DNA from 4 places in the Halobacillus seohaensis genome. Region 3 is predicted to be linked to each of the others. Evidence: predicted binding sites of a transcription regulator. Region 3 holds the regulator's gene; each other region holds the start of a gene.
The links. Region 3 encodes LexA, which represses DNA repair genes until DNA is damaged. Its sites were predicted from a motif close to CGAACATATGTTCG; they were not measured.

Region 1 (3,200 bases), on a different contig from region 3:
AAACGTACTAAAAAGAAACCCACGGCAAGCATCCACATACTAGATACGATACTATTAAACAAACAGGCTAATGCGAAAAGAGAGCCAACCGTCACCATCATTACTCGTTGACCAAATCGATCAATAAGCTTTCCAATATGAATCATAACGAAGCCAGCCACCAAAGTGGCGGCCGAGTACAATCCAGATACTTCAGAACGGGACCAACCAAAATCGTTTATGTATTGATCAATGAATTGAGCGTTTGAATATGTTTGTCCAGGTCCTGAAAAGAAGATGCCTAATCCCGCAAAGAATACAATGAACCAACCGTAATATACCTTTTGAAACCATTTAGCTATCAACAATCTTACACCACCTATTTATAGATATGGAAAAGAAGAAGAAAATGAGGAGATATAGGAGTGAAAAGTGGCTTTTTGAAAGAGAGAAACTACATAAAAGAATATACCCTTTTAATAGAGTAAGCAAAGGTTATAAGGGAGATTAAAAGTTTTACTGAAAATGGGGATTTTTAATAGATAAGCACCTTGATTTTTTAAAACTAAACAAACCTCCGTCTCCACTACTAGAAACGGAAGTTTTATTGACAAAATTAGAATAGAACTCAATCAGGCAAAATGCCCCCCAATCTTCTTGCTCCGCTCTGGCGTAATCCCTGCATCCGTAAAACTACTTGCTCTTAAAATCGCCGTTGATCCATATTTATCACGAATTTGATCCATCACAATTCCTACATCCTTCTGTTTTGGACGATCATCAAAAAGTGTGAGCTGAGTAGCTACGTCTTCATGGAGTTTTGTCAGTGTCACGCTCGTGCGGCGAATGTTACTTTCCCCATCATAAAAGGTTCGGAAAAGACGCATGCATAAATGATACATATCCATCGTAATGTTCGTTGGTTGATCAATCGACATTGAACGGCTGAAGCCACCTCCTACTTCACTTGCATAACCAACGGAAAGGTGGACGGTCCTTCCCGCTTGCTCGTCTCTTCTCGCCCGTCGACAGGCTTCTTCACATAAATCGAGTAATACGGTCGACAATTCCTCTCCCGTGTAATCTCGTAATAACGTAATGCCATGGCCGTAGCCTTTCTGTTCAGTCTTAGTAAAATTGCCGATGACAGGACTTAAATCAATACCCCAGGCGTGCCAATATAATTGTTCACCAATTACTCCATAATGCTTTTTTAAATACTTTACAGGGTGATTAGCCAGTTGTCCGAGTGTGACAATGCCCATTCGATTTAAATTTCGCATCATGCGTGACCCGATCCCCCATATTTCTTCAATTAGAGTCGGCCATAACAGCTTCTTTACGTGTTCATAACGACACTCAGCAATTCCGTCCTCTGCTTTTTTTGCATGAATATCCATGACGACTTTAGCTAAAAATTTATTATCACCTATACCAATCACACACTCGATCCCAAATTGGTCGCGAATGTTATCCTGAATCATACGAGCGATATCGTAAGGTGATCCGTATAGCTTTTCTAAACCGTTGACTGTCACCCATAGTTCATCCACTGAATAAACATGGATCGCTTCAGGCGGAACATAATTCATCATCATTTTTGTAATCTCTACCGACACTTCTAAATAATCCCCCATGTGAGCCTGTGCGATGACAAGCTGAGGGTCATCAGGTAATTCAAAAAAACGACTCACATTGCTAATGCCGTGCTTTTTCTTTAAGGCGGGCGATGCTGCCAACACAATACTTCCACTTCTATTTGGATCTCCAACAACAGCGAGCAAAGCTGTTTTCGGATCTAGCCCACGCCTCGTACATTCCACACTTGCATAAAAAGATCGCATATCAATGCACAGAACGTCATGACGAGGATAAACTGAATAATCCATTTCCACCACTCCAAACAACGAACGTTTGTTCTTATTATAACCGTTAATTCTTCTTATGAACAGTGGGGATTTTATCCAAATTTATAATTTTTTTGAGTGTTCTATTGTAAAAATCAAAATATTCCGCTAATATATGAATCAACGAAAACGTTTGCACACATATTAGTATTAGAGGATCAGGACATGGGTATTAGCGAATAACGAGGTTTCATTCTCAATTTGCAAATCTATAGTATAAAAAAGTAAAAAGTGAGGTTTTTTAATTGGAAAAAGCATGGTGGAAAGAAGCTGTCGGCTATCAAGTCTATCCGCGAAGTTTTCAGGATTCCGATGGCGATGGCATTGGAGATTTACAAGGAATGATTGAACGTCTTGATTATATAAAAGAACTTGGTATCGATTTCATTTGGATCTGCCCAATGTATAAGTCTCCTAAGGACGATAATGGCTATGATATTTCCGACTATCAGGATATTTTAGAAGAGTTTGGAACTATGGCAGACTTTGATCAGTTGCTTGAGGAAGTCCATAAACGAGGTATGAAACTGATTATCGATCTTGTACTCAACCATACAAGTGATGAGCACCCCTGGTTTATTGAATCTCGCTCCTCTAGGGACAACCCTAAGCGAGATTGGTACATTTGGCGAGATGGAAAAAAAGGAAACGAACCGAATAACTGGGAAAGTATTTTTGAAGGATCTGCCTGGGAATATGATACAAAAACACAGCAATACTACCTTCACCTTTTCTCGAAAAAACAACCCGATTTAAATTGGGAAAATGAAGAGGTACGTACCGTTTTATACGATATGGTAAACTGGTGGCTTGATAAGGGAATTGATGGCTTCCGTATTGATGCAATTAGTCATATTAAGAAACGGGCAGGATTACCTGATTTGCCCAATCCAAAAGGAAAGCCTTATGTTTCTTCCTTTGACATGCATATGAACCAAAAGGGTATCCATGAATTTTTACAAGAATTCAAAGACCAGACGTATGGACGGCCCGAATATAAAGCCCTTACTGTCGGAGAAGCTAATGGGGTAAGTGCTTCAGAAGCTCATAAATGGGTAGGTAAAGAAGGCAAAATGGATATGGTCTTTCAGTTTGAGCATTTAGATCTTTGGGATCAAGGCTCCGATCAGCAACTAGATGTCGTCGGTTTGAAAAAGGCCCTAACACGTTGGCAAAAAGCGTTAGAAGGCGATGGTTGGAATGCTTTATTTATTGAAAACCACGATAAAGCACGCATCGTTTCTACATGGGGCAATGATGAAGAATTTTGGTATGAAAGTGCAACCTCGATCGCAACGATGTACTTTTTAATGC
Region 2 (3,200 bases), on a different contig from region 3:
TTGTTCTATTGAAACAAGACCAAACGACCGACTATCCAAGCTATCTCGTCGGTTATCTCCCATTACAAATAAATGTCCCTCGGGTATCGCACTTTCACCTGTGATACTTTCCAGTGTGAATTCCTTGGTAAACACTGCTCCATCATTTGGTCTTAGTACGTTTAGATAAGGTTCAGCAACTGCCTCGCGATTGATTTGTAGCATGTCATCTTCCATGGCCACATGATCACCAGGCAAACCAATCACTCGCTTCACATAGTCCTCTTCTTCATTAGCATGAAATACAATGACATCCGCACGATCAATACTTTGCCAATCATAAACTATTTTATTTACCATTAATAAATTTCCATCATATAGCGTGGGTTCCATTGATTTCCCATCTACTATATAACTTGCAAATAAATATGTTTTAAACACGAAAGCTACTAGTAAAGCGAGCAAAGCTGTTCTCAGGATCGCCCAGACTTTTTTCATTAGCGGTTCCCCCAGGTAGATTACTATTTACTCTATACCCTATCCTGGCCATACTTAACCACTACGATAAATTCTTTTTTCAGCTTTTTTTTGAATTTTTTTCTCCACTAACTTCCCTATAATCCAAAAAGTTAATATGCATATCCCGACAACAATTGATTTAACTGGATTTTGTGCAAATGAAGCTATACTGCTTCCTACATAAGCAATAGTAAATATCATGACGGATTTACCCAAAACGGCCGCTAATATAAACTGCTGTCGGCTCACATTAGATAAACCTGAGACAACATTAATAATCGACGACGGAGAAAAAGGAAAACACATCAGTAAAAAAAGTGGTCCAAACCCGTGCTCCTCCACCCAATTCATTACTCGCTTCACTTGCTTATGGCGACTGATAAAATGAAAGAATCGCTGTTGGCCCAATTTACGCACTAATAAAAATACGAGTACAGATCCTGTCACAGCTCCGATCCAAGAATATAAAAAACCTTTAAATAAACCATAGACAACCGCATTAGCCAGTACAAAAGCAACGAGAGGGAGAATGGGTAAGAAGGCTTCAATTAAAGGAAGAAGAATTCCTGGTAAAGGTCCAAATCGCTCGAGTTGTTCGAGTTGATCAATGGCGTAATCAAATAAACGATCATTCTCAGCCATGTATTTTATCTCTTCAAAATTAATCATTAACAACTCCATGACCGGCTCCCCTTATTGTTTACATTAATAGCGAGTACTCTTTCTTCTATTTTAATAGAAAAACTCCCAGATGCCTACTATTTACCAGTTTCTCCATGCCAAAATCTTTTTAACCATCAGCAAAATTTAGTTGCATATATTGGAGGGTCTCGTGGTATAATATAGAACAAACGTTCGTATAAGAGAGGGGGAGCAGCATGCGTCATTTAAAACAAAAAGAATTAGAGATTGCCTCACGATACCTCTTTTTATCTATGGCTATTACCGTTATACGTCAGGATCGCAAGCACTTCGAGCGAGGTAATTTCAAAATTAAAGAGCCCTATATGGAACTACTCGGAATGATGGAACTTGAAGGAAGAGAAGAAAGGAAATCGTTAAAATACCAAATGGACACACATAAACTACAAGTCATTGAATCCGGACGGAATGATTCATTTACTTCTTTTTTATTTTTAGCTCACGGATATGAAGAAAAAAGAAACTACTTTAATCCGGCTATTCGTAAGAAAGTAAAAACGATTTTATTTGAACTTATGAAAAAGTCTCTGCAACAATCTCAGGTTGAGAATGATAGTGTTTCAAGCGATCTTCCAGTTTGACACGGAATTGGGCCGTACGTTGTATTTGATTGATAATCATTCCGACAGATACAGGTACATTTACGGTATCTCCGTTCATAAAATAAATCGTTGTCGACTGATCAGATTCGCCTTTATGAGTTCGAATGTACTTAGGAGCGATCCAGGTACACTCTTTTCGTTTAGGGGAAATAATAGGAAAGAAATACATGTCCATCGCTTGAGATATAACAATCGGGGGTTTATGGGTAAAGCCAGCTACTTGTTTAGTACCAGATAATCGTCCTTCTAAGCTGCTTGCAAAATAACGGCACGACTGATCAACAATCTTTCCAGGATAGCCAGGGAGATAAAACCTTTCTCCATTTTCTACAACTTCAGTAATAATTTGACCTTGCGCATCATAATTTGCTACAAGAGCCATAGTTTGCGGGTTAACTTCATATTCTTTTTTGTAAACCATATCCATCCTATTTAACACCCTTTCTTTTCAAAGTGCGGCATGAGCGTTTTCACTTGCCACCTCTACTTTATAAATTTACCAAATTTTGATGGAAAAGTCTAAATATTCTTATGTTTTTTTATCGTTTTTTGTAATTTTTGTTATAATCTTAGGAAAAGAGAATAAATTACCTCTCACTCATCGTTTGTCCCCATCCTAAAAATAAGGAGGCTCGCCCATGTGGAAAAAGAAAAATAAGAAAGCAGTACAACCCTCATTAGAAGTGAAAGAGTTATCCATTCAAGACGTACGAAAAGCAGTTCATGCTTATGCTGATAACAAACCAAATAAAGTTCCGCTAAGCGTTATTATTAAACAGGATCTTACAATCGATTATGACTTACTTTCTCCGTACATCGAAGGCATTCCTCAAAAAACGTATTATATGTCCCGCGAAACCTACGAAATATTCGAAGAAGAAGATTTCGAACTTGCCCAAGAAATCGATCGTGTCCAACAAGCTGTAGATCTATATATTCAACAAAGCGAAGACATGCCTATTATTGATATGGATCCTTACAAACGAATAAGTTTTTTTAAATTGGAACGGCTACATTTATTATCTGAACGTCCAACAAGGGATTTTTATTTAACAGATGAGGAGTTTATGATTTCCTATAAGAAACCGGAATGAGGGAAGCTTGAAAGCATGAGGAAATAAAAAAAAAAAAATGCCAATGCTCGTATGAAGAGCATTGGCCAATGAGACGACTGGTTAACTTTTGAGTGAGGGAATTAATGTATGAAAAAGCCTTCGCTTCTTCATCATAACACTCATCAGTAAATGCATTACTGACCCACTTATGAACCGATTCATTAGTGGTGTGTAACAAATAAGCATGATCGCTTATCTAATTCTCATTATAGTATAACTCGATAAGCTCTTCACCGAAAACATCTTGCGGAGAACCGCAAACCATTGCGTCTTTTCTAATTAT
Region 3 (3,200 bases):
ACATCATAAAAAACATCATAAGAAAGATTAACGTGTTTAGTTTTGAAGTGCAAAATTTGAAGTCAGAAGATGAAACAAAGTTATGATTAGTAAACATATGAACAGGATAGAAACGCCATAATTAAAATGCTTGGAGCAAAAAAGCTCTGAGCATTTTTTATGATATTCTTGTTCAACTAAACCCCGGATTGTGGAATAAAAGAATGGCTGTTCCGCTGCTTTTCACCGGAGAATGGGGGTACACACCAGGTAAGCCTCCTAATTGCTGTTTATGGACTGAAATTATTAACCACAGTGGCTTTATGTCAAGGCCCTTAATTAGGCGGGCTTTATTTAAAAAGACCATCATACCTGTTTTTAACAATTTATCTAAGTGGCTCAATAGATATAACAGATATCTCATACTTTAGCAAAAACGGAGAACAATATGATTCCGATGGAAATATATGGCACGCGACTCCTTCCCCGCTGCCTCTTTCTCCACACAATCATCTCGGAATCGAGTCTTCAACAATCCTGTCTCGTTTATTGAATAACTCCTTTTTTTCTTTAATATAAATACAGAGATTTAATATATCAATATACTACTATTCTAAGTGAATCGTTTGTGCATTGTAATTAATCTAGTTTAGAACCAGTTCTAAGAAGTAACTTAAGTTACCTAGCTGACTTCTTATATTGGCAACCAATAACATAGATAAGTAGGTATTACTTGAAATGGAACGATATAAACAAAAACAGCTAGGAGCATATGGTCATTTGCTCCTAGCTGTTTTTGTTAACAAGATTAATGTACAGTACGGTATAAGCCAACGACCTTACCTAAAATGGATACATCGTTTAATATGATGGGCTCCATAGTGGCGTTTTCCGGTTGCAAGCGAATAAAATTACTTTCTTTAAAAAAGCGTTTAACAGTAGCCTCTTCATCTTCCGTCATGGCTACAACAATATCTCCGTTATCAGCAGTTGTTTGTTGTTTAACAATCACCATATCTCCATCTAATATTCCAGCTTCAATCATACTTTCTCCTTGTACAATAAGAACAAAGCTATTATCATCCGTTCCCGCCAAGGAGTCTGGCAGTGGAATGTATTCTTCAATATTTTCAATGGCTGTGATTGGTGAACCAGCAGTTACTTTACCAATTAGAGGGGCATAAGCAGCTTCTGCCCTAGGTATTGTGGATTCTTCTTCTAACTCAATGACTTCAATTGCTCTAGGTTTTGTTGGATCCCTCCGTATAAACCCTTTCTTTTCTAATCTAGAAAGGTGCCCGTGGACCGTGGAACTCGACGCCAATCCTACTGATTGGCCGATTTCTCTAACTGAAGGTGGATATCCTTTAAGTAATACTTGTTCTTTAATGAAATCTAGTATTTCTTGTTGCCTTTTTGAAAGTTTATTCATAATTGAACACCTCGAACATAGGTTTATAGTAACTACATTCTATCATGTGATGTTCAAATACACAAACAAGCGTTCGAAAAAGGTGTTGACAAGAACAGACGTTCTTATGTAATATAACCATCAAAAGCGAACAAATGTTTCCAGGAACGTTTGTTCTAAATGACGAGGAGTGGAACTATGTTTAATAAACTTTCAAAATTAGATGTGACTTATATTTTATTATTTGCTGCTAGTTTAGTGTTTCTATACTTTTCTATGGTGACTAGCGTATAGTACGCTTGAAGGGAAGCTTTAGAAGAGAGGTAGAGATGCATGAAAGCTATTTTATATTGTCGAGTAAGTACAGAGAAAGAAGAACAAATGAGTTCGCTAGCCAGACAGAAATCTGAATTGATAGCGATGGCCAACAAAAGATCTATCGAAGTTGTGGATTGTATTGAAGAAAAAGCGAGTGGATATGAAATAGAAAGAGAAGGGGTTTTCCGGCTGCTTGAGCAATTTGCTAAAGGCGAAGCGGATTTGCTACTTGTTCAAGATGAAACAAGGTTAGGACGGGGAAATACCAAAATTGCTTTGTATCACCAACTATATAAATTAAATGTACGTGTTTTTTCTTTAACAGATGATGGGGAAATAAGAATGTCAGAATCTGACTCTATGGTCTTACAAATTGTAGGTGTCGTTGAAGAATATCAACGGAAGATCCATAATATGAAAATAAAAAGAGGGATGAAGAAAGCTGTTGATAATGGATATAATCCTCATGATAATTTATCGAACCAACACCTTGCTCCTGGTAGGGAAAGGTTAGCATTTCCAGTCGAAGAGGTTGTGCGTCTTAGAAACAATAACTTAACATTCAATGAGATAGCAGCGACATTAAGAGGACTAGGATATGATGTTTCAAAGGCAACGGTACATAGAAGGTATCAGGAGTTTGTCACACTTGAAAAAAGTGATAGGGAACGTTAGTATATACAGAAGACAAATGTCGACAGGCTCTTGTCTTTCTATGTATTCTAATACCAAAAGGAGTTTCTTATATGCTTTCAAACGAAAAGTTAAATCGCATAAATGAACTGTCACATAAATCCAAAGATCAAGGATTAAATGAGGAAGAAAAGCAAGAACAACAAGAACTTCGTCAGGAATATTTAAAAAACGTACGCAAATCTTTTAAGAATCAATTAAAAGGGATGACAGTAGTAGACCCTGAAGGTAAAGATGTCACTCCTGAAAAGCTTAAAAAAATGCAGGATAATGAGAAAAAAAACTAAGGCATTAATATAACCGCACTCACCCTAAGTGCGGCCTTTTTGTTTAATAATTTATACTAAGGGAACAATAAAATTCGGAACATTTTATCACGTAATTCGATAACTATGCTTGTCACTTAAGCATTTTCATTATAGGATAATATATGTTACATATACGTGAATTTGAAAGGGGAAATTATTTAATTATGGCAAACAGCCTCGAACAAACATCTATTAACTCGATCCGTACATTAGCAATTGATGCAGTAGAAAATGCAAACTCTGGCCATCCGGGAATGCCAATGGGCGCAGCTCCAATGGCGTATACTTTATGGACGCAATTTATGAACCATAATCCAGGTAACTCTGATTGGTTCAACCGTGACCGCTTTGTTTTATCCGCAGGGCATGGTTCCATGCTTTTATATAGCCTGCTACACTTATCAGGCTACAATGTAACGATTGATGATTTAAAGTCATTTCGTCAGTGGGGTTCAAAAACTCCTGGACACCCTGAATTTGGTCATACAGAT
Region 4 (3,200 bases), on a different contig from region 3:
TATTTTAATATGAAAGTAACTCTAGTCTTTAAACAAGAAAAACCTCAAAATTTTATATAAAAAAGCAGAGTCTTTTATCAAAGAATACCTCCTAAGGTAACTCTAAAAATGACTCCGCTTCTTAGAATCATTAGACGTCTAATGATTCTTGATTTTCTGATTTCTTCTCTTCTTCTTCTTTTGCCGGGCCGTCCATATTGTAATGACTGCGAACTAGACCTTTAATTTCTTGATAAATCGCTTCATTGGTTTTTAAGAATTGTTTGGCATTTTCACGTCCTTGCCCCATTCTATCACTATTGTAAGAATACCAGGAGCCACTTTTTTGGATGATATCCAGGTCAGAGCCGATGTCTAGAAGTTCACCTTCTCTAGAAATCCCTACCCCATACATAATATCTACTTCCGCTTTTTTGAAAGGTGGGGCTACTTTGTTTTTGACTACTTTTAATCTCGTTTTATTCCCTACCATTTCATCTCCCTGTTTCAGGGTTTCAGCACGTCTCACTTCTAGTCTTACAGATGAATAGAATTTAAGTGCACGGCCACCTGGTGTTGTTTCAGGGCTTCCGAACATCACACCGACTTTTTCACGAATTTGGTTAATAAACATAGCTGTTGTTTTTGATTTACTAATCGCACCAGAAAGTTTTCTTAACGCTTGAGACATTAAGCGAGCCTGCAGACCTACGTGAGCATCTCCCATCTCACCCTCAATCTCAGCTTTAGGTACTAGTGCTGCTACAGAATCAATAACAACTATTTCAACTGCTCCGCTTCGAACAAGTGCTTCCGCAATCTCTAGAGCTTGTTCTCCTGTGTCAGGCTGTGATAATAGTAGTTCATCTATATCGACACCAAGAGCACGTGCATAAACAGGGTCAAGTGCGTGTTCGGCATCTATGAAGGCCGCTTGTCCACCTTGTCTTTGCGCTTCAGCGATAGCATGGAGAGCTACTGTAGTTTTACCAGATGATTCTGGTCCATATATTTCAACAATTCTTCCTCGAGGATACCCACCTACACCAAGAGCCACATCAAGGGCGAGTGATCCACTGGAGACTGTACTAATTCTTTGTTCCGCTTGTTCTCCCATTTTCATAATAGAGCCTTTACCGAACTGTTTTTCAATTTGTCTTAACGCCATATCTAAAGCTTGCTTACGATCGCTCATAATATTCCCCTTTCAAAATTACTATACCTATCATAACTTGTTTTTTTCATTTTGCCAACTAAATAAGCGAATAAACGTTCCCTTTTTCATCATAATTCAATAGGCAAAAAAAGAACCATATTCAAGGAAAAAAACTGTTTTCCCCCTTGAATATGGGGTCATTATTGCGATTTTAACTCATGAAAAAGTAGTTCATATCCTTTATTCACTGTGCGGCTACGAATTTTATCCCTGCTACCATCAAAATGGTAGTTTTTAACGATCGCCTCTTTTTCTCCTACCTTCAAACCAATATAAACAATTCCAGGAGGATGACCTTCACTATAATTTGGACCTGCTACACCTGTAAAGCTAATAGCAATATCAACTTTTAAAAGATGCTGTACTTGCTCAGCCATCATCTTTGCACACTGCGAACTCACAGTTCCATACTTTTCAATGAGCTGTTTGGGAACTTGAATAACTGACTGCTTAGCGGACGGTGTATAAGCTACTAGTCCACCTTCACAAACAGAAGAAGCCCCTTCTAGTTGAATCATTCGCTCTATAAACTTTCCACCCGTTAAACTTTCCGCCGAACCTAAGTTTTCTTCCCTCTGCGCTAAAAGATCCTGGACAGCTTCTTCGATAGTAATACTATCACTGCCGAAGTAATACTGTCCCACACGGCTTAAAATTTCTTTTTTAATAGAGGCTATTTTTAATGATGCACGGTTTCCTGATGCCGTTAAGCGAATGGCCACATCACCTTCACCTGCTAAAGGAGCAATCGTGGGATTTGTTTGAGACTCAACTAAATCAGCTAGTTCACTTTCTAAAGAAGATTCTCCAATACCAATAAAACGAAGCATTTCTGATTTGATCTCCGACTCTAACTTAAAGGTTTCTATTAAGTAAGGGAACACCCGATCATTCATTAAACGCTTCATCTCAGAAGGTACACCTGGTAAGAAGATAAACGTGACACCATTGTATTGAATTATTTGTCCAGGGGCCATCCCTTCATCATTTTCAATTACTTGGGCACTGGCTAAAACTAGAGCTTGTTTTCGATTGTTTATTGTCATCGTACGATTATTTTTATCGAAGTATCCTTGGATTTTATTCATTGTATGTTTATGCTCAACTAATTCATCATGAAAAAGCAGCTTAGCAGCATCTCTTGTTAAATCATCCTCCGTCGGACCAAGTCCGCCTGTGACAATGACTACGTCAGATCGTCTGCTTGCCTCGTCAAAAGTGTTAACAACTCTTTGTAGATTATCACCAACGACGCTGTGAAAATAGACAGACGCGCCATAATGCGCCAATTCTTTTGAGATCCACTGGGAATTTGTGTTTGCAATTTGACCTAATAAGAGTTCAGTTCCAACAGCAACTAATTCTGTTCTCATTTGGAATACCTCATTACGTGCCAATTTTTCACAAAATAATCATAACCAGAATAGACCGTAATGATTAATGCAGCATATAAACTAATCGTACCTAATGGTAGATCAATATAAGCTAATGGCCAGTTATGCAACAATAAGAGAGAGATAGCAACGATTTGAATCCACGTTTTTAATTTCCCCATTTGGCTGGCGGCCAGAACACTGCCTTCTCCTGCTGCAACAAGACGAAGTCCCGTGACTGCAAATTCCCTGCTAATAATGAAAATAACAATCCAAGCCGGAGCAAGACCAATCTCCACTAACACAATAAGGGCTGCACTAACGAGTAACTTGTCTGCTAAGGGATCAAGAAATTTCCCCAGATTCGTAACTAAATTGTATTTACGGGCAATGTAACCATCAATCCAATCCGTAGTTGAGGCTACAATAAATAAAATCGCACCCGCTAAATGTGCAATTGGAAGTTCTCTATCTCCCATTTGAATCTCGCCCCATTCAAATGGAGCACTCATTAAAATAATAAATATAGGAATTAAAAATATCCGAGACAGTGTAATCTTATTTGGTAAATTCATCGTATTGAACTCCTTAGTTACATATTTAAAGCTGTCCTCAGAGAAAAAGAAGAAATT

Region 1: ACFQIC_RS03125 (DNA polymerase IV) is a predicted target of LexA. The motif match lies at 1,887-1,900, and genes of this name have one in related genera.
Region 2: ACFQIC_RS17320 (YhjD family protein) is a predicted target of LexA. The motif match lies at 1,343-1,356, and genes of this name have one in related genera.
Region 4: recA (recombinase RecA) is a predicted target of LexA. The motif match lies at 1,242-1,255, and genes of this name have one in related genera.

The regions. Positions count from the first base shown of each region.
Region 1 covers NZ_JBHSZV010000008.1:26,441-29,640, reverse strand. The annotation lists gene ACFQIC_RS03130 (MFS transporter) at 1-347, opposite strand, end outside; gene ACFQIC_RS03125 (DNA polymerase IV) at 612-1,868, opposite strand; gene ACFQIC_RS03120 (glycoside hydrolase family 13 protein) at 2,132-3,200, shown strand, end outside.
Region 2 covers NZ_JBHSZV010000048.1:30,460-33,659, reverse strand. The annotation lists gene lepB (signal peptidase I) at 1-477, opposite strand, end outside; gene ACFQIC_RS17325 (TVP38/TMEM64 family protein) at 532-1,179, opposite strand; gene ACFQIC_RS17320 (YhjD family protein) at 1,377-1,781, shown strand; gene ACFQIC_RS17315 (competence protein ComK) at 1,714-2,223, opposite strand; gene ACFQIC_RS17310 (DUF3939 domain-containing protein) at 2,441-2,896, shown strand.
Region 3 covers NZ_JBHSZV010000004.1:18,412-21,611, forward strand. The annotation lists gene ACFQIC_RS00335 (DUF2680 domain-containing protein) at 1-31, shown strand, start outside; gene lexA (transcriptional repressor LexA) at 788-1,411, opposite strand; gene ACFQIC_RS00345 (YneB family resolvase-like protein) at 1,724-2,383, shown strand; gene ACFQIC_RS00350 (DUF896 domain-containing protein) at 2,455-2,688, shown strand; gene tkt (transketolase) at 2,874-3,200, shown strand, end outside.
Region 4 covers NZ_JBHSZV010000013.1:34,861-38,060, forward strand. The annotation lists gene recA (recombinase RecA) at 131-1,174, opposite strand; gene ACFQIC_RS04650 (competence/damage-inducible protein A) at 1,336-2,568, opposite strand; gene pgsA (CDP-diacylglycerol--glycerol-3-phosphate 3-phosphatidyltransferase) at 2,565-3,143, opposite strand.